Regions from separate parts of the Psychrobacter sp. PL15 genome, predicted to be linked through region 2. Evidence: predicted binding sites of a transcription regulator. Region 2 holds the regulator's gene; the other holds the start of a gene.

Region 1 (11,721 bases), on a different contig from region 2:
CACTAAGACCTTTATCCTAGGTTAATAGCAAACTGCTATAGTTAAAATACCTTAAAAACGCTAGGGTACTGCTGCTATAAGCTTTTTGCAGCCTCTGTCTGCGTAGGCACAGCAAGCAAGAAAAACTTATGCCAGCAGTATGTTATGTATCGATATTACGTTTCATTGACTATAATATATTCAATATCAATAATAAGGAACAACTCATGACCGAGAATTTCAATCCCCAAGCCAACACCGTATTTTGCCGTAAATATCAACAAGATTTACCTAAAATGGTGCACCCGCCCTTTCCGAACAAAAAAGGCCAAGAGCTCCAAGAAACCGTGTCAGACCAAGCATGGAAAGAATGGCTTGAGCATCAAACCATGCTGATTAACGAAAACCATTTGAGCATGATGGATCCTGCAGCCAAGAAGTTTTTGACAGAACAACGTGATAAATTTTTGGATAATGAAAACTACGAACGTGCTCAGGGCTGGACCCCAGAAACCAAAAGCTAAACTAAGGGTTATTGAGCAAAATAGACCGGGCGCTAGCCTACTTTGGTAGCGTCAATGGCTTGTTGTACAGTTTCAAAATCGCTATGTCGCACATCGGTACCGCTACTGATATAAATCACTAACTCAGCAATATTACGAGCGTGATCACCAATGCGCTCAAGCGCTCGCAGTACCCACATCATATTAATCACCTGGCTCACCTGCCGCGGATCTTCCATGACATAAGTCATCAATGCCCGTATAGCAGATTGGTATTCAAAATCTACATTGCCATCACTGCGCATGACTTCAAAAGCACGCTCAGCTTGCAAATTTTCAAAGGCGGTTAACGCATTATGTAGCATCATACGTACCTGATTACTCAGATGCTGCACTTCGTGATAACAATAGGTATTGCTGCTATTATCAGCCGCCACTTGCTGTGCCATATGGGCAATTTTGGCAGCCTCATCGCCAATACGCTCGATATCCACCACGCCTTTACTAACCGCCATCACATAGCGTAAATCACGGGCAGCCGGTTGGCGCTTGGCAACCAACAGTAAAATATGCTCATCAATCTGCACTTCAAGCTGATTGACCGCACTGTCCTGCTCTACCACTTGATGCGCTAAATGTACGTCGCCTTCTATCAAGGCGTGCATCGCCTGCGCCACCTGCTTGCCCGCAAGTTCACCCATTTCTAAAAATAAGTCAGTGGTTTCCGTTAGGTCTTGGTTAAAGCTTTTGGAGGTATGTGACATTTGATTGGACATAATAAAAGTCTCAGTAAAAACACGATAAAAACTCAATGAAAAAGGTATATTTATGACAACCTGCTACTGCTATAAATTTTTCTTGCGTGCTGTTCGCAAGCGTGACAGAGGCTGCAAAAAATTCATTCCAGTAGCCCAGTAGCCCAGTAGCCCAGTAGCCCAGTAGCATTGGGTCGTTTTTAAACTGGATTAACTATATAAGTAGAAAAACCATAATAAATAAGACCATTAGCCATAACGCCCAGTAATATAGTCTTCAGTCGCTTGCTGGGTAGGGTTGGTAAAAATCTGGTCGGTGTTGCCCATTTCTACCATGTCGCCCAAATACATATAAGCGGTGTAATCAGAAATTCGCGCCGCTTGCTGCATGTTATGGGTCACGATGGCAATGGTATAGTCCTGCTTCAAGTCTTCAATCAAAGCCTCGATGGCCCCCGTTGAGATGGGGTCGAGCGCTGAGGTTGGCTCATCTAATAATAAAACTTCGGGCTTGGTTGCCACGCCGCGTGCAATGCACAATCGTTGCTGCTGACCACCGGATAAAGATAGGCCTGAAGCAGACAGCTTGTCTTTGACCTCATTCCACAGTGCCGCTTTTTTAAGAGCCCATTCTACCCGCTCGGCAAGCTCTGCCTTCGACATCTTTTCGTACAACCGCACCCCGAAAGCCACATTATCAAAAATGGACATCGGAAACGGCGTGGGCTTCTGGAAAACCATGCCTACCTTAGCGCGCAGTAAGTTGACATCCATTGATTTGGCCAATACGTCATTGCCATCCAAATAAATCTGACCTTCAGCACGCATATTAGGATATAGGTCATACATGCGATTAAAAGTGCGCAGTAGCGTTGACTTACCACAGCCAGAAGGTCCGATAAATGCCGTTACTTGCTTTTCGGGAATATCAAGGGAAATGTCTTTTAAAGCGCGAAAGTCCCCGTAATAAAAATTTAAGTCACGGACTTGGAGTTTTGCAGCAGGCACAGTGGCTGCAAATTCATTAAATGTAGCAGATGCCTGTTCACCTGCTGTACGGGCAGTGGTTACTGGCGCGAGAACATGCACACGCGGGTCGCTCAAAGTGGGGACAGGCGTAGGAGTCTTAATTTTGTTTTTTGCTGGTCGGGTAGCAGTATCTGTCATGGTCATGTTCCTTATTATCTTTAATATGAAATTCTTTAATGTGAAATACAGTCAGTTCAAAATAAAAGAGAGTCACTTATAGCAACGTGCCACTGGTATAAATTTTTCTGGCGTGCTGTTCGCAAGCGTGACAGAGGCTGCAAAAAATTCATTCCAGTGACCCTGTTCCGTTTCTAAATTAAATGTATAAGTTAAGAAATTAGGTAAGTATTAGTTATATTCTTTGCCGCCGATATAGCGTGCGGCTACGTTCAAAGTGAGCACAGTCAAAGTAATTAATAATGCGGCCGCCCATGCTAAGGTGTGCCAGTTGTCGTAAGGACTCATGGCAAATTGATAAATAGTATTGGGCATATTACCCATCGCGTTGCCCATATCTAAGCTGAAATATTGATTGTTCAAAGCAGTAAATAGCAAAGGTGCCGTCTCGCCCGTGATACGCGCAAACGCTAATAATATGCCAGTGGTTAGACCGGCCCTTGCGGCTTTAACAGTGACGCCCAGCACCAACTTCCATTTTGGTGTTCCTAGTGCATAAGCCGCTTCACGTAAAGTATTGGGCACCAGTAGCAGCATACTTTCGGTAGTTCTTACCACTACCGGAATGACAATTAAGGCCAGTGCACACGCGCCTGCCCAGCCAGAAAAGCTATAATTTTTGACCAATAATGCGTAGATGAATAGACCAATTACAATCGATGGTGCAGACAATAAAATATCATTTAAAAAACGTATGACTTGTCCCAGCCAATTGCCGTGGGAAAATTCTGCTAAATAAATCCCTGCTAACATGCCAATCGGCGCCCCAATAAATAATCCAGTACTGGCAATCATTAGCGAGCCGACGATGACGTTACGCAAACCACCATCAGTCATCGGCGGTGGCGTATCGGCCGTGAACACTGGCATCTGCACCAGACCGCTAAACCCTTCAATACCCAAAGTAATCAAAATCCATGACAGCCAAAACAAGCCAAATATCATGGCTGAAGCCGCAAAACCTAGCCCTACCTTATTCCATAGCCTACGGCGGCGATATAGACCTTGGTCACTGGCCATAATGGGCTTAGTCGAGGCTGAAGTAATGGCAGACAATGCGGTCATGCAGCAGATTCCTTGTTATTTTTAACCTTCTAGGCTTTTTATATGACGATTTTCTATGACAAATTTTTTATGGTACGTTTGAATGTGGATGCCTACGCTAAGATGGCAAAGCTACTTTTAAAACATCCAAAACTTACTGTCCAGCGCGCTTATCCATGCCGCGTAGTAATAATCGCGAAATGCTTAGAACGATAAAGGTAATCATAAATAATATTAGTCCTAAATGTAGCAACGCCGATAGATGCAGCGGATCGGATGCTTCAGCAAATTCGTTGGCCAACGCTGAGGTAATAGAAACCCCCGAAGCGAACATACTGGGACTAATATTAAAGGTGTTGCCAATCAAAAACGTTACGGCCATGGTTTCACCCAGTGCGCGCCCTAACCCTAAGATAATGCCACCGACCACACCCGCCTTGGTGTACGGTAAGACAATCTTGAACATTACCTCCCACGTGGTAGCGCCCATACCGTATGCAGATTCTTTCAACAGCGCCGGTACGACCGCAAATACGTCGCGCATAGTGGCGGCAATAAAAGGAATGATCATAATGGCGAGTACTAAGGAAGCGGTAAATAAGCCAATACCCATCGGGACACCGACAAACAGCTTGCCGATGATCGGTAGACCGCCTAGGTTCTCTGTTAGCCATGGCTGGATATGATTACCAAAGAAGGGGGCAAATACAAACAATCCCCACATACCGTAAATGATAGAAGGGATACCCGCTAATAACTCAATAGCAATGCCTAGCGGCTTTTTGAGAAATGGTGGACACAGTTCAGTCAAGAATATCGCAATACCAAAGCTGATAGGAACTGCTATAACCAGCGCCATGGCTGAGGTGACCAAGGTGCCATAAATTGGCGCTAAAGCCCCGTATTCGTTCGCGACCGGGTCCCAGTTATTACTAGTATAAAAATCTAGCCCAAACGCCTGCATACTTGGCCAAGCACCAATAACCAGCGACAATAAAATTGCCCCTAAGCTTAACAACACAAAGAGTGCCGCCACTTTGGTAGTGTTGACAAATATTGCATCCCAACGTTTCTGTTTGTTCAGTTGTGTCTGCAAATTAAATCCTGCCATGACCACCTCAATAGTTGCTTTAATAGGTGTGATTTGGATATAAACAATTTAGATATGAGCGACGCCTATGATCTGCTTATCAGAAAACCATAGGCGTGTGGGCAAATGAATCAGAGATTATTGTGGGGTATATACCGGCTTACCGTCTTTGCCCACTACTTGCTGCCAGCTGTCTTTGAATAAAGCAACAGCGGTATCAGAAAACGGGACATAATCAAGCGCAGTTGCTGCATCATCACCTTGATCATAAGCCCAGCTAAAGAAGTTCAGTACACCAGCAACTTGCTTGGGATCTTGCGGCTGCTTATGTACTAAAATAAAAGTTGCAGCGGCAATCGGCCATGCCTCGGCAGTTTCAGAGTTGGTAATAACCTTATAAAAGCCTGCTTGCTGCGACCAATCAATATCGCCAGCGGCGGCAAAGCTTTCTATAGAAGGTTGTACGAAATTACCAGCGGCATTCTTGAGTGCCACATGTGACATATTGTTTTGTTTGGCATAAGCGTATTCAACATAGCCAATTGCATTGTCCATTCGGTTGACATAGCTTGCTACGCCTTCGTTACCCTTACCTGCCGCACCACGATCAGAAGTTGGCCATTTAACAGTCTTGTCGACCCCCACATTATTTTTCCAATCGGGAGATACTTTGGCTAAATAATCAGTAAAGTTGAAGGTTGTCCCTGAGCCATCTGAGCGAAATACGGTAGTAATGGGACTGTCCGGCAGGCTTAAATCTGGATTCAACTGCACGATAGCAGGATCGTTCCACTTGCTGATGTTACCCAAATAGATATCGGCTAGCATTTTGCCATCAAGCTTTAATGCACCAGGCTCTATGCCTTTAATATTAACCACTGGCACCACGCCACCAATGACCATTGGGAATTGAATTAGACCTTCTTTCGTTAATTCTTCTGGCGTCATTGGCGCATCTGAAGCACCAAAATCAACAGTACCTGCGACTATCTGCTTAATACCACCTGACGAGCCAATAGATTGATAATTGACTTGCCCACCGGTAGCACCGTTGTAATCGGCTGACCATTTGGCGTATATAGGCTGTGGAAACGACGCACCGGCGCCAGTGATATTCATGGATACTTGATCGCTACTAGCAGAGCTGGCGTTATTTGATCCGCTACTATCAGCGCTATTATTCGCGGCTGCGCTACTGTCAGTCGCGGGTGCTACAGTGGTGTCGGTTGATTTATCACATGCCGTAAGCACTAAGGTACAACTGACGGCCACTGCTAATAATGAATAACGCATATAAGACTCCTGAAGTATGACAACTGCAAAGGTTTAATAACTGCACTAGATAGTATGATCCCTGACATGCGTTGCAGTGTGCCAAGCTTTGATGACAGTTTGATGACAACCGTAATAGCAACTGTAAAAAAACAATAACCGTCAAGTTAGAAGATTTTTGCTGTGACTAAACCCGTTTTTAATAACCAGTCTAAAATTGCATAGCACTGAATGGCATGACTAAATTGAATGGTATAGTTAAAATACCTTAAAAACGCGACGGTACTGCTGGTATAAGCTTTTTGCAGCCTCTGTCTGCGTAGGCACAGCAAGCAAGAAAAACTTGTGCCAGCAGTATGTTATGTATCGATATTACTTTTCATTGACTATATGACTAAATTGAATGGCTAAACAGTAGGAATAGAATATTTTAAGGAAGTAACACAGCCTGAGAGGATTTTTTATAAGACTAAATATCATTAGCAGTCATAGCAGAAGTTTGTTAGTATAAAGTTGATTTACAACACTGACAGACTCGGGGTGCGATGTATCAATGACTGATTCATAAGCAGTCATTAATACATCGCTGAGAGATCACCCGCCGAACCTGATGCGGTTAGTACCGACGCAGGGAAGTCTAAGCTGATGTTATCGTCTTGCAAAGGGCGCGCAGAAATGCCTTATTATTAGAATCACTTTTTAGCCCAAGTTCAGTCGCTAGCGTTCGCTGGCTAATAAGCCAGTAAATAACTCACCAGCTGATAAACTGGCTGATAAACCGGCTGATAAACTGACTGATAAAGAGTATGGCGGTTAATAATAAGTAGCGCCCAACAATCAAGTTAGATTTATGCCCTATCATTATGTTTGTTAGCGCAGTGACTTTAAATCTATGATTGAATTTGCCTACGTAGCTATCGCTTACCCCCGCAGATTCTGGCGGTGTTGCCTTTAACAATGGACAACACAACACGCTAGGACAGCATATGACTACTGCAATAGATACCTTAAAAAACACGCCAAACGCTAATGCACAGATAGACGCACACGCCGTCGATACCTATATCCCAGCTAACCTCTCAAATGCCGCTAACGCGACTAAAGATAAAGCGGATAAAAAAGCAGATGCCCTAAAAACCCCGGCTCATCGTGCTGCTACTGATGCCCGTTTTGAAGAAGACGCCCGCGACTTACACCGTATTCTCCCCGCTTCCCGTAAAGTATATATCGAAGGCTCAAGGCCCGATATTCAAGTACCGATGCGTGAAATCAGCTTAGCCGACACGCCGGTGGGCGGTACGGGTGACAAAGAAGGCGAGCACAATCCGCCATTTTATGTCTATGATACCTCAGGCGTCTATACTGACCCCAACGCCACTATTGATCTCACTAAAGGCCTACCAAAACTGCGCGAAGGCTGGATAAACGAACGCGGTGATACTGAACAGCTGGCTGGCCTATCAAGCAGCTACGGACAGACGCGTGCCCGCGACATAAGCACTGCCAATCTAAGATTCGCCCATATTGATAAACCGCGCCGTGCCAAAGATGTCGCTGGTAAAACTGGCAATGTCACGCAAATGTACTATGCACGCCAAGGTATTATTACCCCTGAAATGGAATATATCGCCATTCGCGAAACCCAAAAGCAGCATGAATCAACGGATATGCGCCAACATGATGGTGAGACTTTTGGCGCAAGTACCCCTACTGTTATTACGCCTGAATTTGTGCGTAGTGAAGTGGCGGCAGGTCGCGCCATTATCCCCAATAATATTAACCATCCTGAATCCGAACCAATGATTATCGGCCGTAATTTCTTAGTGAAAATTAATGCCAATATCGGTAACTCGGCATTAGGGTCTTCTATTGATGAAGAGGTCTCCAAAATGACCTGGGCGACGCGTTGGGGTGCGGATAACATCATGGATTTATCCACCGGCAACCATATTCACGAAACCCGTGAATGGCTGATTCGTAACTCACCAGTGCCGATTGGTACCGTGCCTATTTATCAAGCGTTAGAAAAAGTCGATGGTGTCGCTGAAGATTTAACCTGGGAAATATACCGCGATACGCTCATTGAACAGGCTGAGCAAGGCGTTGACTACTTCACTATTCATGCTGGCGTGTTATTAGATTATGTGCCACTGACAGCCGGACGCTTGACGGGCATTGTCTCGCGTGGTGGCTCAATCATGGCGCAGTGGTGTTTGGTACATCAACAGGAAAACTTCTTATATACTCATTTTGAAGATATCTGCGAGATTATGAAAGCCTATGATGTGGCCTTTAGCTTAGGTGATGGTTTGCGCCCTGGCTGCTTGCAAGATGCCAACGACGAAGCGCAATTTAGCGAGCTTAGGACATTGGGTGAATTGACTAAAGTTGCATGGAAACACGATGTGCAGATAATGGTTGAAGGCCCAGGTCACGTGGCTATGAACCGTATTAAAGAAAATATGGACTTACAACTTGAGCTGTGTGACGATGCCCCATTTTATACCCTAGGGCCGTTAACCACCGACATTGCACCCGGTTATGACCATATTACTAGTGCCATTGGCGCGGCAATGATTGGCTGGTTTGGTACGGCGATGCTGTGTTATGTCACACCTAAAGAGCATTTAGGCTTGCCCAATAAAAAGGATGTCAAAGACGGTATCATCACTTATAAGATTGCGGCTCATGCGGCCGACCTTGCCAAAGGCCATCCCGGAGCACAGGCGCGTGATAATGCCCTATCAAAAGCACGCTTTGAGTTTCGCTGGGATGACCAGTTTAATCTGGCGCTTGATCCGGATACGGCGCGTGAGTTCCATGATGAGACTTTGCCAAAAGACGCGCACAAATCTGCTCACTTTTGCTCGATGTGTGGCCCTAAATTTTGCTCAATGAAAATCACCCAAAACGTCCGTGAATATGCAGCGGGGCTAAAAAGTAAAGAAGCGTAAGCTAATTGATTAGCGCTACGTTAGTTCAATACAGAAAAAGCCCCGCAATTTAAGTATAAAAGAACTTATTTGGCGGGGCTTTTTTATGTTTCTAGCTTGCTCTTTGACTTTACACTTTTGACGCCTGATAAATCTCATCAATCGAAGTATTGATAGTATCAGCGAAATCTTTATCACTTTGATGTTTGCTCAAGCCTTCAGTAAAGGCACGTGAGAAACTGGCAATCATACCTGGATTTTTCTTGAGCTTAGCACAAGCGTCATTACGGCTATAACCACCAGATAAAGCCACTACTTTAAGCACTTTTGGGTGGTCAATCAGCTCTTGGTAAAACCCAGCTTCTTCAGGCAAGGTCAGCTTTAACATCACTTGTTTACCATCATCTAAACGCTCAAGATTATGTAAGATATTGGTTTTAAGTATCAGCTCGCAGTCATGCTTTTTGGTACTGTTGATATCAACTTCTGGCTCGACGATTGGCATCAGGCCCTTTGAGATAACTTGCTTAGCGACATCAAATTGCTGCTGTACGACTAACTCAATCCCATCAACATTGGGCTCATAAATGACCGAACGCATCTTAGTACCAAATACCGGATAGTTCTTGGCTTTGTCTAATAATAAGTCTAGATTGGGCATTGGGCGCATCACTTGCACGCCGCTCATTTGTTCTGCTAAGCCTTTATCTACCTTTAAAAAAGGCACGATATTTTTGTCTTCCCATAAATAGTTAGCGGTAGGCTTGCCATTAACCTCACGCTCCATAGTGTCTTCAAACAAAATCGCACCAAGGACACGTTTATCATCAAAGCACTCGCAAGTCATAATCCGCGCACGCATTTCATGCACAAGGTCAAACATGGCCTCGTCATTATCATAGTCGTCGCCAGTAACGCCATAATTTTCTAACGCTTTGGGCGTGCTGCCACCACTTTGATCAAGTGCAGCGATGAATCCTGAACCATTTTTTATACGTTGTAATTGCTGTTGATATTCCATTGAATGAGCGTCCTATTTTTATTAATAAAGATCAAATGTTACAAAGGTAAACGGTCGTTTGTCAGTTTATACGAGCCTGATCATATAAGGCTAGTCGTTTGTCAGTTTATACGAGCCTGATCATATAAGGCTAGCCGTTTGTAGATAACCTTACCATAGGACACGCGCGGTGCCTATATCTGATAAGTTAAAGCAGCTAAATTTGAGAAATCATAAAAACTTACCTTTATATTAAAACCATCAGGCTAAAAACAGTACCACGACACAGCTCATTGCTAATACTAGTCCTAGCACATTGATACGGTTGAGCGACTCTTTGAATACGCCGACCCCAATCAGGGTAGCCACAGCGATGACACCGACGTTCATGCCGGTAAAGACAATACTGGGTGAGTCAGACAATACTTGATGCGCGCGAATATAAGCATAAATATTTCCCATATTTAACGCGCCGAGCAGTAATCCAGCAACTAATGCTCGACCTTGCCAGCGTACACGGGTGATAAGCAAATAGAGAAACAATAGTAAGCCGGCCAGCCCGAAGCTGACAAATAACGTCAGTGGAAACGCAGCGCCTTGTTTAGCAACCTGTTTGAATAAAATGTCGATAATACCGTAGCCTACCCACACGCCAAACAGCCACAGAGGCGTGCGAAGTACATTTTTATTGATCCCATTATTAGACGGGTTATTGATACTGGTATTGTTTGTACCGGCACTACTCAAGTTTGCACCATTCATATTTACACTAGCAGTATCATTAACAGTAGCTGGCTGCTGCGGGCGATAGACCAGTGCCCCAAGCGCTAAAAACCCTAAAGCCAAGCCAAAAATACGCGTGCCCGTTAATACTTCACCAAATAAGATAAACGCAGCGATAATAGGGATAATCAATGACAAGCGTTGGGCCGCATCAGTGGCGACCATACCGACCGCTGCAATGGCTCGACCAAGAATCACGAATACCGCTGGTAATAGTACCCCAAGTGCAATGATAATAGCCCAGGCACCGCCAAGCTCAGCAACGCCACTAAGCTCAGGTTTGAGCAATACCCAAGTCAGCAAAAAGGCCACCGGATAGCCGGCAACAATGGTTTGGCGGATATCTATATTTTGTTGTCTTAATACCTTAAGCAGTACAGAGACGGCAACACTGCATAGCACCGCAATCGTTAAATACATCATGAACTTCTACCTTATTGAATTGCTATGCTCTTCATCCATTGTTATTTAATTCAGCACTCGTAAACCAGCACTGCTTAATTAAGACAAAATATGGAATGTAACAAAGTATTTCATTTTCAGCAATCTATTTATTCTCGTCTAATAAGTCGCGCACTATTCAATCAATTAGCAATAAGTGCCTGCTCCGTTCAAATTACAATTACCATGCAGGCGCGATTGCGAATTTTTGGTAAAATACACGGCTATCCCACTAATAAAAGTCACAGCGCCAGGTAACGTTTATCTTGGCGTATTGCTACTGCCTATGAATTCTCTATTTCGATTTTTTGAATCGCGTCTCTCGGCCTTCCCTGACACGCCAATGCCCCTGCCTCGTGAGGGCCTGGTAAAATTTCTTTGGGCGTGTACTAAAGGTTTACGTGGCTGGCTATTGCTATTTATGATTTTGTCCGCGGGTATCGGGATTTATGAAGCCATGCTGTTTGCATGGATTGGCAATATAGTCGATTGGCTCGGTACTTATACGCCGCAGAATCTATGGGCCGAAAAAGGCGATACGATGCTGCTGATGCTCGCCGTACTAATTATTAGTCCCTTTTGGATTGCCTTATCTTCCTTTATTCATTTTCAAACCCTACAAGGCGTATTTCCAATGCAAATGCGCTGGCGTTTTCATCAGCGCATGCTTAGTCAATCCATGCAGTTTTATCAAGATGAATTTTCGGGTAGGGTC
Region 2 (11,721 bases):
TTAGTTTATACCCCAATATACGTTATGCGCGCGCTGAAAACGTTAAGGCATCATCGACGCTGATTGCTGCAGATGAAATTGTTGATCAGTTAATCGAGCTTGGATTAATAGACAATGATTTGCCAGCCAATCTCAGCCGTTACACTCATGAATGGGAGTACTTAGCCCATAATGATAGTGCCACTATCGATGCCGTGGCGCGTGTATTAGCTGAAGAGCGTGGATTCCCAGTTGCTATGGCTGAGGTCAACAACAGTATTTGCGGCGCCGCTATCGACAGTTGGACCTGTGACTTGACCCCAGCTTAATGGTAACGCTTCAAACCAGTATTTAACCCTAATGCTGCTTGGTTGTAAAAACTTGGCAGTAGCGCATACTTTCAGAGCAATGGGTACTTTCAAGTAGATAAAATTAACAAGATAACAAGATAACAAGATAACAATAAAAAGGCGGGTGCCAAGCTAACGATTAGCTTGGCACCCGCCTTTTTATTGCGTGGTCATTTTAATAACTACTTAAGTAAAGGGACAGCTCGATATTATTCAGTTCCTGATTACTAGCCTAACTTCTGGCCTAACTTCTGACCTAGTTACCAACCATAGTATCAGTATCCACTTTATCATCAATTTTAACGATAACTTGTAATAGTTCAATAGCCTCGCCAATAGTGTTACAGATGACTAAGCGCTCAAGATCTTGCTGCTTCATAAACCCTTGGTCAGCAGTATATTTCAAATGCTCAATTAGACAATCATAGAAACCATTAATATTCAGAATGATCATCGGTTTTTCGTGTTGATATAACTGTCGCCATGTCGCGATTTCCATAATCTCTTCTAGCGTTCCTAGACCACCTGGTAAGGTGATAAACGCATCAGCATATTCTGCCATCACTGTTTTACGGGTATGCATGGTATCGGTTAAATGTAGGCGTGTTAGTTTCTGATGCGCGATCTCATGTTTGAGCATAAAGGTTGGAATCACACCAACTGCCTGTGCGCCATTCTTAATCACCCCATCTGCTACTGCACCCATCAGACCAATGCTGGCACCGCCATATACCAAACCCATGCCATTTTCGGCTAATGCTTGACCCAAGTCACGGGCCGCTTGCTCATAGATATCGCTATTACCCAAACGTGAGCCACAATAAACCGCGACTAAAGGCATAGCTAGGGTTGATTTATCCACTGCTTTTTCAATATTAGTGATATCTTGACTGGTTATGACTTCATAAGTGTCATTGTTAATTTTCATTTGCATATAATGCCCTTAATTTTTACTTAAATGATCATTTTTGTGTGGTTTTTCAGATTACTTTTAATGGTTTGTTGGCTTAAACGAATATTTAATTGCCCCATTTATCCAACTTTCTATACCCACACTATACATTTTTTAGCGTTTTGAGATGTGGGTCAACGATATACTGATTAAGCATAACAGCCATAAATATGATTAAATTTTATTAGCAGTCTGGTATATTTAATGGCTGAAATGTAAGGAGCGAACATAGCAATAAGGTGGACATCGCCCATTATCAAAAAATCTATAAATTATATATCTATACCTTTTCTACCAGCATTTATCTTACCATAAGCTGCGTAGGCTCGCGGCAGCGGCGATTCAACAATACGCAATTACTACATTTTTGCGCTGCGATAACCATTAAACAAGAGTACTCAGAGTGACTACCCCGCCACCCCTAGCGTCAAATAAGTGCCAGACTCGTAAGCTGGTTACAATAAGTACCGACACTACTAATGATGATATCGGTAATAAAGCTGATGAGCAAATAATTACTATTCCAGTGTTTGACTACTGGTTATAGGCAATAGTTATAGGCAATAATAGAGTTTTTTAAAGCCGCCTGATAGCTAACTATTAATTACTGCAAGAAACTACAAACAGCTTACAGCATGAGATGCTTATTACCACATCAGATACTTAAGCCTCCGAACACTGAACGACTCAATGCTGAGATGCTGAGATGCTGAGATGCTGAGATCGAGACTGGTATAAAACCTGCCATCAAGAGTGTAACACTGCTGTCGGTCCGCGTCGCCAGCGGGCCACCAGTAATGGTATAAAAAAGCCTAACGTACACAGTACAAAGCCCCAAGCGTTTACTCCTAACAACAGTCCATATTTGCCTTCGCCAATCGCCCAACTGGCTGGGATAACACCTACTGCCAATGCAATACCTAGCGTCAGACCAGTCCAAAAACTGAGATGAAAGCTCCACGGCGACCAGCGGGTAAGACGATAAAACAAAAATACTGGCGCCAATCCCATCACCATGGTGCCAGAGATGGTGGTTGCGGCCAAAATGTCAGTACCAGCAAACATAGGTATATTGCCCAGTAACGCAAAAACTACCATTACCGTAGCACCCACTCGCATGCTAGGAAGACGAGTGGTCGCTCGGTGCGCAAGGCGCGGCAGATCCACAGCCAATGATTTGGCCAGGGAACTGAACGTGGAGTCCAGTGTCGAACCAGCAGACGTCATCATGATCACGCTCATAAAAAACAATGCCGCCAGTCCTAACGAACGACCCACTGCCACCGGCGCATTACCCATGGCATCGATACCGTTCAGCCGAGCATGAACGCCCACTAAACTAAAGATAAACACCGCTACAAAACCTAATAATCCTGCCACCACAAAGCTCTTAAGCATCTTTTTTTCATTATTAACAAATGCTCGGTCGGTTAATACTGGATCGTGGAAAGGATAACTAAACAACTGCAGCAATGCTACCAGTAGCAAATCCATTCCTGAATCCAGTTGAAAACTACCCTCCCGCAATAGCGTGCCAGGCTCGTTAGCGGGTAAAATCATAAACAGCACCGCACCCAAAAAGAACACGAACACAAAGGTTTGAATCACATCAGTAAAGATCGAAGAGCGTAGCCCACCTTTCAGACTATAGGCCAGGGTAAACGCGGTAAATATCATGGCGGCAGTATAATACTGCCACTGCCCAGGCAGACCAAAATAACCACCTACTACCGCGGTATTGCTCCAGATTTCGTTGTACAACCGAATCAGAATAGCTGCTGCAAACGCCAGAGATGCCATCCGGCCAAAACGCGACGTTAGAAACTCCTGCAAGCTGCGGGCACCAGTCTGTTTGCGAATCAGGTAGATTACATAGCCAGCCACTGGAATCGACAGCCAATAACTGGCATAAGCCAAACCACCCACTGCCCCATAAGAAGCGCCTAAGTTAGCGGCATTGGTCACTGACTTAGCGAAGATCCAACTAATAAAAATACTGGCCGTCAGCGACCATTGCCCTACTGGTTTGCCTTGATCATCCGTACCTTTATAGAATGACTCCGAACTTTTACTTTTTGGTGACAAGACGTACATGATCACGCCGTAAGCCAGCAAAAACCCCCAAAATAGCGTGGCTTCAGTAATGCCCATGGGCAGTTATTTCCCTTTGGTTTTTTATAATTGCAATATGGCGCGGCAAATGCCTGCCATGGAAACCATCGGATTAATTTTTATTAAAGACCACTATTTGTATCAAATAAGTCGCGACCACCCATGAAATACGTCGGAAACCTGCTGCCAATGGGCTTCATGCCGTTGATTTTTTTACTATAAACCGTTAATTCACTTCCAAAGGCATCACATTTTTTGCGATTATTTTCTAAACTTACAACTCAATACCTTAGAACAACCAATACTCAATGTCTAAAAGCCTGCGCTCACCCATCTGTCCAGACCGTTAACTACAAAGTCAGAATTTCCCAGTTGATAATACTAAGGTGAATCCCCCTGGCCAACCCACCAAAAGCTGAACTAAGCAGGAGCCGAACAGCTAGCGCCATAGCGATAACAAGAGAAACATCGGTGATGACGCAGCATAACTCGCTCCTTCATACTCTCGGCCAACGACTCACCTAAATCATATTGAGGGTCATCATCCACCAGCGTACAAGCATATACCTTCACTGAGTCACCCTTCTTCACCAACATCCGCGTATACGTGCACATAAAATGTGCCCGACTCTCAACGCTAGGATATTTCTGCATACAGTTTTCAGTAATTTCTGGACTGCCATCTTCCGAGCCTGGTATACCTAAGTCAGGAAATACCGTAAACGCCAGATTCTGGGGAATACCCCACGCCTCGAATATCTCTCGAAACCTAGCTTCGACCTTAGCCGGTACTTCGTCGTCGTCGGTCTGACGCGCTATGGATACCTTGAAGCCCTGATCCACTAGCCAGCGTATACCCTCTAGTGCTTGATCAAAGCTACCGTCGCCTCGATCTTTATCGTGGCGGGCGCGGTCAGGGAAATCCAGACTGACGCGGAAATGTATGGGATAGGGGTTATTCAGTAGGGGTAACACCTGATGCCGACGCTTCAGTAGCGGCTCGGTGGCGTTAGTAAGCACAAAGCAGGGTCGATGTTGGCTGGCATAATTGAGGATATTGACAAAATCACGAATCACAAAAGGCTCGCCGCCAGTGAAAGAAAACTGCTCCACATCCATGTCTAGAGCTTCATGAATAAACGGCTTAACATCACTCAGTTTCATCCCAGGAATGCGCCCATCACCAGGGTGACTGCCTTCCAAGCAGAACGGACAGGCCAGATTGCAGGCGGTACCAGTATGGATCCACAATTCTTGTAGCTTGTTTGCATCAATATAACCGCGTGGTTGGTCGTTGCGGGTATGGGTCCAACTATCGGCCGCACGGGCTTCTAGAACTTCTACCAATGGAATATGTTTGCGGGCCTTCGTGATGGGCGGTTTTTCTACAATCGTTGGCATAAGAGTTCCTTGTTTATCAAAATTCAACAGACGTTGGCGCAATAGTGTGGCCAGTGTTAGCGCCAGAAATGTCTCAACCGCGACACTAGCGATATGTTTTTCCACCTGTACCAACATACGCCGAAATACCTTAGCTTACTTTTATTAGCCGCCATCGCTTTTTCGACTTCGTTATAGGCAAGATAAGGGTGAATAGTCTCGAGAACTTTGTCTTAGCCTAGCATCATCGGCAGTGGCATAGCTGGCCCGAGTTTCTGATAGCAAACGACGCGCTCAGCAAGTACCGCGGCGAACACCTTGCAGGCCTGCTCGAAACTTAGGTTAACCAAATCTATGGATATACACAGAGCATTTCTGGGCGTTGTAAGTTAGTTGTCAATCCGCTACTAATTACGCATAATAAATATAAAAATGGTTAATTCTTATTATCAATTTCTATTTACCTTCGCTGTAATTTAAATCTGGGAACCAGTAATAAAATAAGCTTAATTGATTATTAAGTAATCCACAGATTGTACATTTGTTCCTTATTTACTAGCATTTACTCTATCATAATCCACGCAATGGCTGCATTTTTTATGCTGCGGTAGTAATTAAAACGCAATACTTAAGATCATTATTATGCCGCCACCAATATTAAATAAGCGCCAGACTCCTAAACGTACTCATAAATATGTATCGGCGCTAACCATGCTGATGATAATAGCGACAGTTATAAAAACCATTGCCAAAGCGGCTGTCTTGATTTTATTCTTATTTATACTACAACTGGTTATGATAAGCATTGCAGAGCGATCATGGTCTATTGTGCAAGTGACCTCGCAGCGGCTCACTCTCATGCAACAAGAATTACCTCAAGAGAACAGTCTACCAAGCCCACTACCAGAACAGCATCTTACTGATACTTGGGGTGGTGCTCGTAGCGAAGGACGCTCGCATGAAGGCATTGATATCTTTGCACCGCGTGGTACCCCAATCAAGGCCACAACAGCAGGGATAGTCAGCAAGGTTGGAGACGATAGACTTGGCGGACGTGTTGTGGTCATTGTTGGTCCTGGGGGTGCGGGGCATTATTACGCACATTTAGAAGACTTCGCGGATATCAGTCCGAAAGACTGGGTAGACGCCGGTGATATTATCGGCTATGTCGGTAACAGTGGTAATGCTAAAGGCACACCACCACATGTTCATTACGGTATTTATATTAATGGCCGCGCGGTCAATCCTTATCCGCTACTACTCAAAGATAAATAATGACTTTAAGTTTTTTCTGAATTTTTTAGGTCATTGCTACTTATATTATTTATGCTACTTATGTTATTTATGCTATCTACATTATTTGTGCTATCTGTACTAGCTCTAGTGTCTGCGCTATCTGAATTTTTTGTTGTTATGGTGGCCACGTCAGTATCGGGGGCACAGATACTGGCAGGCATAAACAAGATGCTAAAGATCGAACCCTGTCCTTCGTTGGACTCGATATTTAAGCTAGCTTGGTGTTGATAAAGAACATGCTTCACAATCGCCAAACCTAAGCCAGTACCCCCTGTAGCGCGGCTACGTCCACTGTCGACCCGATAAAAACGCTCGGTTAAACGGGCGATGTGCTGTGGTGCAATACCGATACCGTCATCAGTGACTGCAAACGAGCAACCCTGTGCAGTCGCAGTCCAACTGATAATAATGTTACCGCCTTTTGGGGTATATTTGATGGCATTAACCACCAAGTTTGACAAGGCGCTATTTAAATACAACTCCGCACCATATAGATTGCTGTCAGTATTTACCTGCAAGCTAATCTGATGCTCGTATTCCTTGTTATAGACCTTAGCGTCATCGAATAGCTGGGTGAGCAACCGGCTCATATCTATCATGCTGAGCGCAGGCTTTTCTTCGTTTTCTAATCGGGATAATAATAATAAATCGTTGACAATGCTGTTCATCCGCGCAGTTTGTTGGGTCATAAGTTTAAAACCGCGTTGCCACTGTGGCGCAATATCTGCCTGATCAGAAAAGGTCTCAAGATAGCCCATTAGTACCGTTAATGGCGTCCGCAGTTCATGCGATACATTGGCGACAAAATCACGGCGCATTTGCTCTAGATGTTGTAAACGCGTGACGTCATAAATGATCAGCAACTTTTCACCACCGAAATGGGTCACTTCACATTTTAAATAGCGCTCGGGGTTTTTCCACGATACCAAATGAATACCATTATTTGGCGCGGCCGTTGTTTGATAATACTGTCGAAACTCCGGCACAGTAATCAAATTAAAAATGCTATTACCTTGGTCACTAGACTGTAGTACTAGTAGGTCTTCTGCTGCCTGGTTCCACCACTCTAAGCCGTCAGTATCGTTGAGCAAAATAACCGCATCTTGTAGGGCTAATAAAGAACTTCTGATTTTCTTAACCAGTCCCATCAATTTTTGTTGGGTGAACTTTTCTTGTTTGCGTTTTTGATACAGCTGAGAGGCTATTACACTAAGCCCGCCAAGCATTTCTGGGGACGGCGTATTCACTGGTTTGTTAATCCAAGCATTAAAGCGATGTAAGCTGTACATTCGCCATAAACTGTACAACAACAGCGCCACAATCACGCTTTCTAGCAGGTATGAAGTATATAAACCCAGCGCCACCCCACTACTTAGCCAAAATAGTAGCCAGCATATATCGGCCCACAACAGCGCATAACGCGGTGCTGGCTGTGTCTTATTATCCGCAGGCGTCATCATAAACGTGCACTACCTTTAGAAATGTCAGAAAAATATCCTAGGAGCCATTAATATATACTCTTATTTATGAATAACCCTATTAATAAGCAGTAATCAGAATAATAAAATTATAGAAATCACTCCTTATTCCTGCGTAATCACTCTTGTTCAACTAAGCTAGAAAACCGATAACCAGTGCCGCGTACGGTTTGAATTAAGGTGGCACAATCGTAAGGCTGTAATAGTTTGCGTAGACGGCGAATATGCACATCAATGGTGCGGTCTTCGATATATACATTACCGCCCCAAACTTGGTCAAGCAGCTGAGTACGGGTATAAGCGCGCTCTGGATGACTCATAAAAAACGCCAACAATCGATATTCAGTCGGCCCAATATCGATCACCTTGCCCTCCGCACTGACCCGCTGACTTTTGGGATCAAGGCTCAATCCTGCCACTTCAATGGGCTTATCCGTACTTAGCAAACTGCTCCGGCGCAGCACCGCCTTAATACGCGAGACCAACTCACGGGTTGAGAATGGCTTGGTAATATAGTCGTCCGCCCCAGCATCTAAGCCTTGCACCTTATGGTCTTCTTCGCCTTTAGCCGTGAGCATAATGACCGGAATCTCAGACAGTAGCGCATCTTTTTTGAGCATTCGGCAAAAATCAACGCCGCTTTTATCACCTGGCAGCATCCAATCTAGCAAAATGAGCGCGGGACGATGGTCCACTACTTGTTGGTGCGCTTCGGGTATATCAACGGCTTGCAAACAGTCAAATCCTGCCATCTCTAAGGTCATGACAATCATTTCACGAATTGCCGGCTCATCTTCGACAATCAAAATTTGCTCATTTTGCATACGACAGCCTTAGTCAGAAGGGAGATGTTAAGTGGCTCATCTTCTAAAGAAATTAAATTCATATATGACTTCGTATAGCCAATAAAATTTTTCTAGCTTGCTGTGTGACTGCATCACTCCAGAGGCTTCGAAAACTTCTCACAACCATACTGTGTCTATTTTAAGGTAGCGTCACTATAAAAACTCGCCACACTACTGTTATTAAACAGTATTATCATGACGACTTGATGACAATTTAGCCTTAAATTTACTTTTAGCTCTATTGAGCCATATATTCTAGAGCCTCTATACTTCTAATAAAAAATTCAGCGGCCCATCATTAATACTCTCGACTTGCATATTAGCCCCGAACTGCCCGCTGGCAGTTATATGATACTGAGTTTCTGCATAAGCTATCAGCTCAGCGAATAATGATTGCGCGGCATCGGGCTTCATCGCGCCACCAAAATCCGGCCGACGACCATTATTGGTGTTGGCCATCAGGGTAAATTGTGAAACCAATAACAATCCACCACCAACTTGCTGCACATTCAGGTCTAATTTACCACGCTTAGCAGGGTCGCTATCACTTTCAACATGGTTTTCGAAAATACGATAAGTAAGGATTTTATCTACTAACCGCTGTGCACTTTGCAAACTATCGTCATGTCCCAACCCAATATAAGCTAATATTCCATGCTCAATTTTGCCAACATAATTGCCATCAACCGCGACGCTGGCACGGCTTACGCGCTGAATAAGTGCTTTCACTGAATGACTCCTTAGCAGATTATGAGTATGCGCTAATACGCTGTTCATGGTAAAATATAGTCATTCATTTACCTGTTATCTATTCTTATTTTAAACCCTATTTCGGTAGCCTTGTTATGACTTTATTCACCACTCTACAGCAATTTGTCCCGCAGCAGCAGCTGAGCAAGGTTGCTGGACGCTTGGCCGCAAGCCGTCACCCTATCGTCAAGCGCGTCTTTATTCGCAGCTTTGCCAAAGCCTATAATGTGCATTTAGATGACTGTGAGCGCCAGAGCTTCAAGGCGTATGAGAGCTTTAATGACTTCTTTACTCGCGAGCTTAAGGATGATGCACGCACCATTGATAGCACCATTAATGGTATCGTCAGCCCTGCCGATGGGGTGATATCACAGCTAGGGCAGATACAAGATCATAAGCTGCTACAAGCCAAAGGGCGGCACTACGATGTGGGTCAGCTGCTTGCCGACAGTGAAGATGGCAGTTATTTCGCGGATGGTAGCTTCGCTACTGTCTATCTAGCGCCCAGCAACTATCACCGCGTCCATATGCCATTTTCTGGCACCTTAACCAAGACTCGTTATGTTCCTGGCACCTTGTTTTCAGTCAATACTACCACTGCTGCCAACGTTCCTGACTTATTCGCCCGTAACGAGCGCCTGGTATGTATGTTCGATACTGAATATGGTAAAGCCGCAGTAGTAATGGTTGGCGCTATGATTGTCGCTGGTATCGAAACAGTCGCTACTGGCAAAATTACTCGCACAGACGATATGCAAGAAATGGATCATGATATGAGCTTGGCACAGGGTGATGAGCTCGGACGCTTTTATTTGGGCTCAACCGCTATTGTGATATTACCAAAGACTGCAAACGCGGACTGGCAAGACCACATGACCGCTAATGCTAGCGTACAAATGGGCCAGTTATTAGGTAAGTCTCATATGAAGGTCAACGCCAACACTGATGAGAGAAATGATAGCCCTACCAATGACGGTAAAGAGATATAAACCATCATTTTTTAAATTATGAGATAAAGGGTTTGTCATCGCTGGCAAACCCTTTTTTATGTCATAAGTCAGTAGCTGTCTGATTCAGTAGCTAGTTGATTAAGTAGCTCTCTAGTTTAAGCACTGCAATCAAAACACTATTTAATCAGATTACTAATCGTTTTAAATGCAGGATCTTTGCTACTGCGGCATAGCTCAAAAAGAATGGTTTCTACTGTGGTAATCACCCCGCCAGCACGGCGAATACGACGAATGGCTTGCTTCTTATCGTAAGGAAAGCGCGAGCCTACCGCATCACCAATAATGACCGGTTGCATACCATTATCTAGTAAATCAAGTGCCGTTTGTAAGACACAAACATGCGTTTCGACGCCGAATAGCAACACAATACTACGGTTCTGCTGCGCCAAATAATTCCATGAGTCATCGTTATCACAAGCACTAAAGGTGACTTTTTCAAAGCCTTTGGCATTATCACCTGTTAATATCTCACGAATTTCAGGCAAGGTCTCACCTAAGCCTTTTTTATATTGTTCATTGAGCATAATGGGAATGTCTAGTGCTTGCAGACCTTTTATTAGAATGACAATCTTTTTGACGATATTTTCGTGGTCGTTAATATGTGGTGTCAGACGTTCTTGGACATCAATTACCATTGCTTGGGTATTTTCGCGGGCGATACGGTAGGTGCGGTTGGTAATCATGGTGGACATAGTACACTCCTTGTACGCTGATAGCTTATGGCTACAGACTGTTTTATATTTAGGCTATTTGACTTTATATTTAGTAACAAGATTATAATGATTAATTATACCCTTATTTAGTCATAGTTTGCCTAGTCCGTCAATGGAGATAGTCTTTAATAGCAACTTATGGCCCTTTAATTTGATAATGATACTATATGACCAGTTAATAACCAGTGAACGCTATGACCTGCTAATCCTATGACCCAGTAACACAAAAACCCCCAGCCGTGACGACCGAGGGTTTTTATTAGAGCATATAATTACTTTAAGATTATTAAGACATAAACGGCTTAAACACGCTCAATGATAGTAGCGATACCTTGGCCAAGACCAATACACATGGTAGCAAGACCAACTTCAGTATCCATCTGTTCCATAGCGTTCAATAGCGTGACGGTGATACGCGCACCTGAACAACCGAGTGGATGACCTAGAGCAATCGCACCACCGTTGATATTGACGATGTCTTGCTTGTCTTGTAGGTTCAATGACTTGAGTACTGCTAAGCTTTGCGCAGCAAAGGCTTCGTTGAGCTCAATAGTCTGGATGTCGTCCATACTCATGCCAGCACGTTTAAGCGCTTTTTGAGTGGCAGGTACCGGACCGTAGCCCATGATAGCAGCATCACAGCCAGCAATAGCCATACTGCGAATACGGGCGCGAGGCTTAAGACCTAAGTCTTTGGCTTTTTGCGCGCTCATCACTAGCATCGCTGACGCACCGTCAGACAGTGCTGACGAGGTCGCTGCCGTTACCGTACCCCCTTTAGGATCAAAGGCTGGACGTAACTTTTGCATTTGCTCCATAGTCGCATCAGGACGAATTACTTCATCAACGGTACACA

The links. The regulator PhoB, encoded in region 2, activates phosphate uptake and scavenging genes when phosphate is short. The targets are predictions, from matches to a motif close to TGTCATNAANCTGTCATAA.
Region 1: the regulator PhoB is predicted to act here: its motif matches at 5,960-5,978, upstream of pstS (phosphate ABC transporter substrate-binding protein PstS).

The regions. Positions count from the first base shown of each region.
Region 1 covers NZ_JAXCIB010000003.1:148,989-160,709, forward strand. Annotated here, with positions in the region: gene RCH20_RS03670 (oxidative damage protection protein) at 207-503, shown strand; gene phoU (phosphate signaling complex protein PhoU) at 536-1,258, opposite strand; gene pstB (phosphate ABC transporter ATP-binding protein PstB) at 1,487-2,404, opposite strand; gene pstA (phosphate ABC transporter permease PstA) at 2,615-3,463, opposite strand; gene pstC (phosphate ABC transporter permease subunit PstC) at 3,642-4,598, opposite strand; gene pstS (phosphate ABC transporter substrate-binding protein PstS) at 4,716-5,870, opposite strand; TPP riboswitch at 6,376-6,500, shown strand; gene thiC (phosphomethylpyrimidine synthase ThiC) at 6,836-8,803, shown strand; gene RCH20_RS03705 (fructose bisphosphate aldolase) at 8,913-9,803, opposite strand; gene RCH20_RS03710 (EamA/RhaT family transporter) at 10,044-10,988, opposite strand; gene RCH20_RS03715 (ABC transporter ATP-binding protein) at 11,293-11,721, shown strand, end outside.
Region 2 covers NZ_JAXCIB010000011.1:41,931-53,651, reverse strand. Annotated here, with positions in the region: gene RCH20_RS10050 (FAD-dependent oxidoreductase) at 1-308, shown strand, start outside; gene RCH20_RS10045 (TIGR00730 family Rossman fold protein) at 586-1,263, opposite strand; gene RCH20_RS10040 (sodium:solute symporter family transporter) at 2,029-3,432, opposite strand; gene RCH20_RS10035 (radical SAM protein) at 3,814-4,794, opposite strand; gene RCH20_RS10030 (M23 family metallopeptidase) at 5,569-6,048, shown strand; gene phoR (phosphate regulon sensor histidine kinase PhoR) at 6,054-7,529, opposite strand; gene phoB (phosphate regulon transcriptional regulator PhoB) at 7,667-8,371, opposite strand; gene dtd (D-aminoacyl-tRNA deacylase) at 8,657-9,121, opposite strand; gene asd (archaetidylserine decarboxylase) at 9,238-10,131, shown strand; gene RCH20_RS10005 (isochorismatase family protein) at 10,269-10,844, opposite strand; gene fadA (acetyl-CoA C-acyltransferase FadA) at 11,168-11,721, opposite strand, start outside.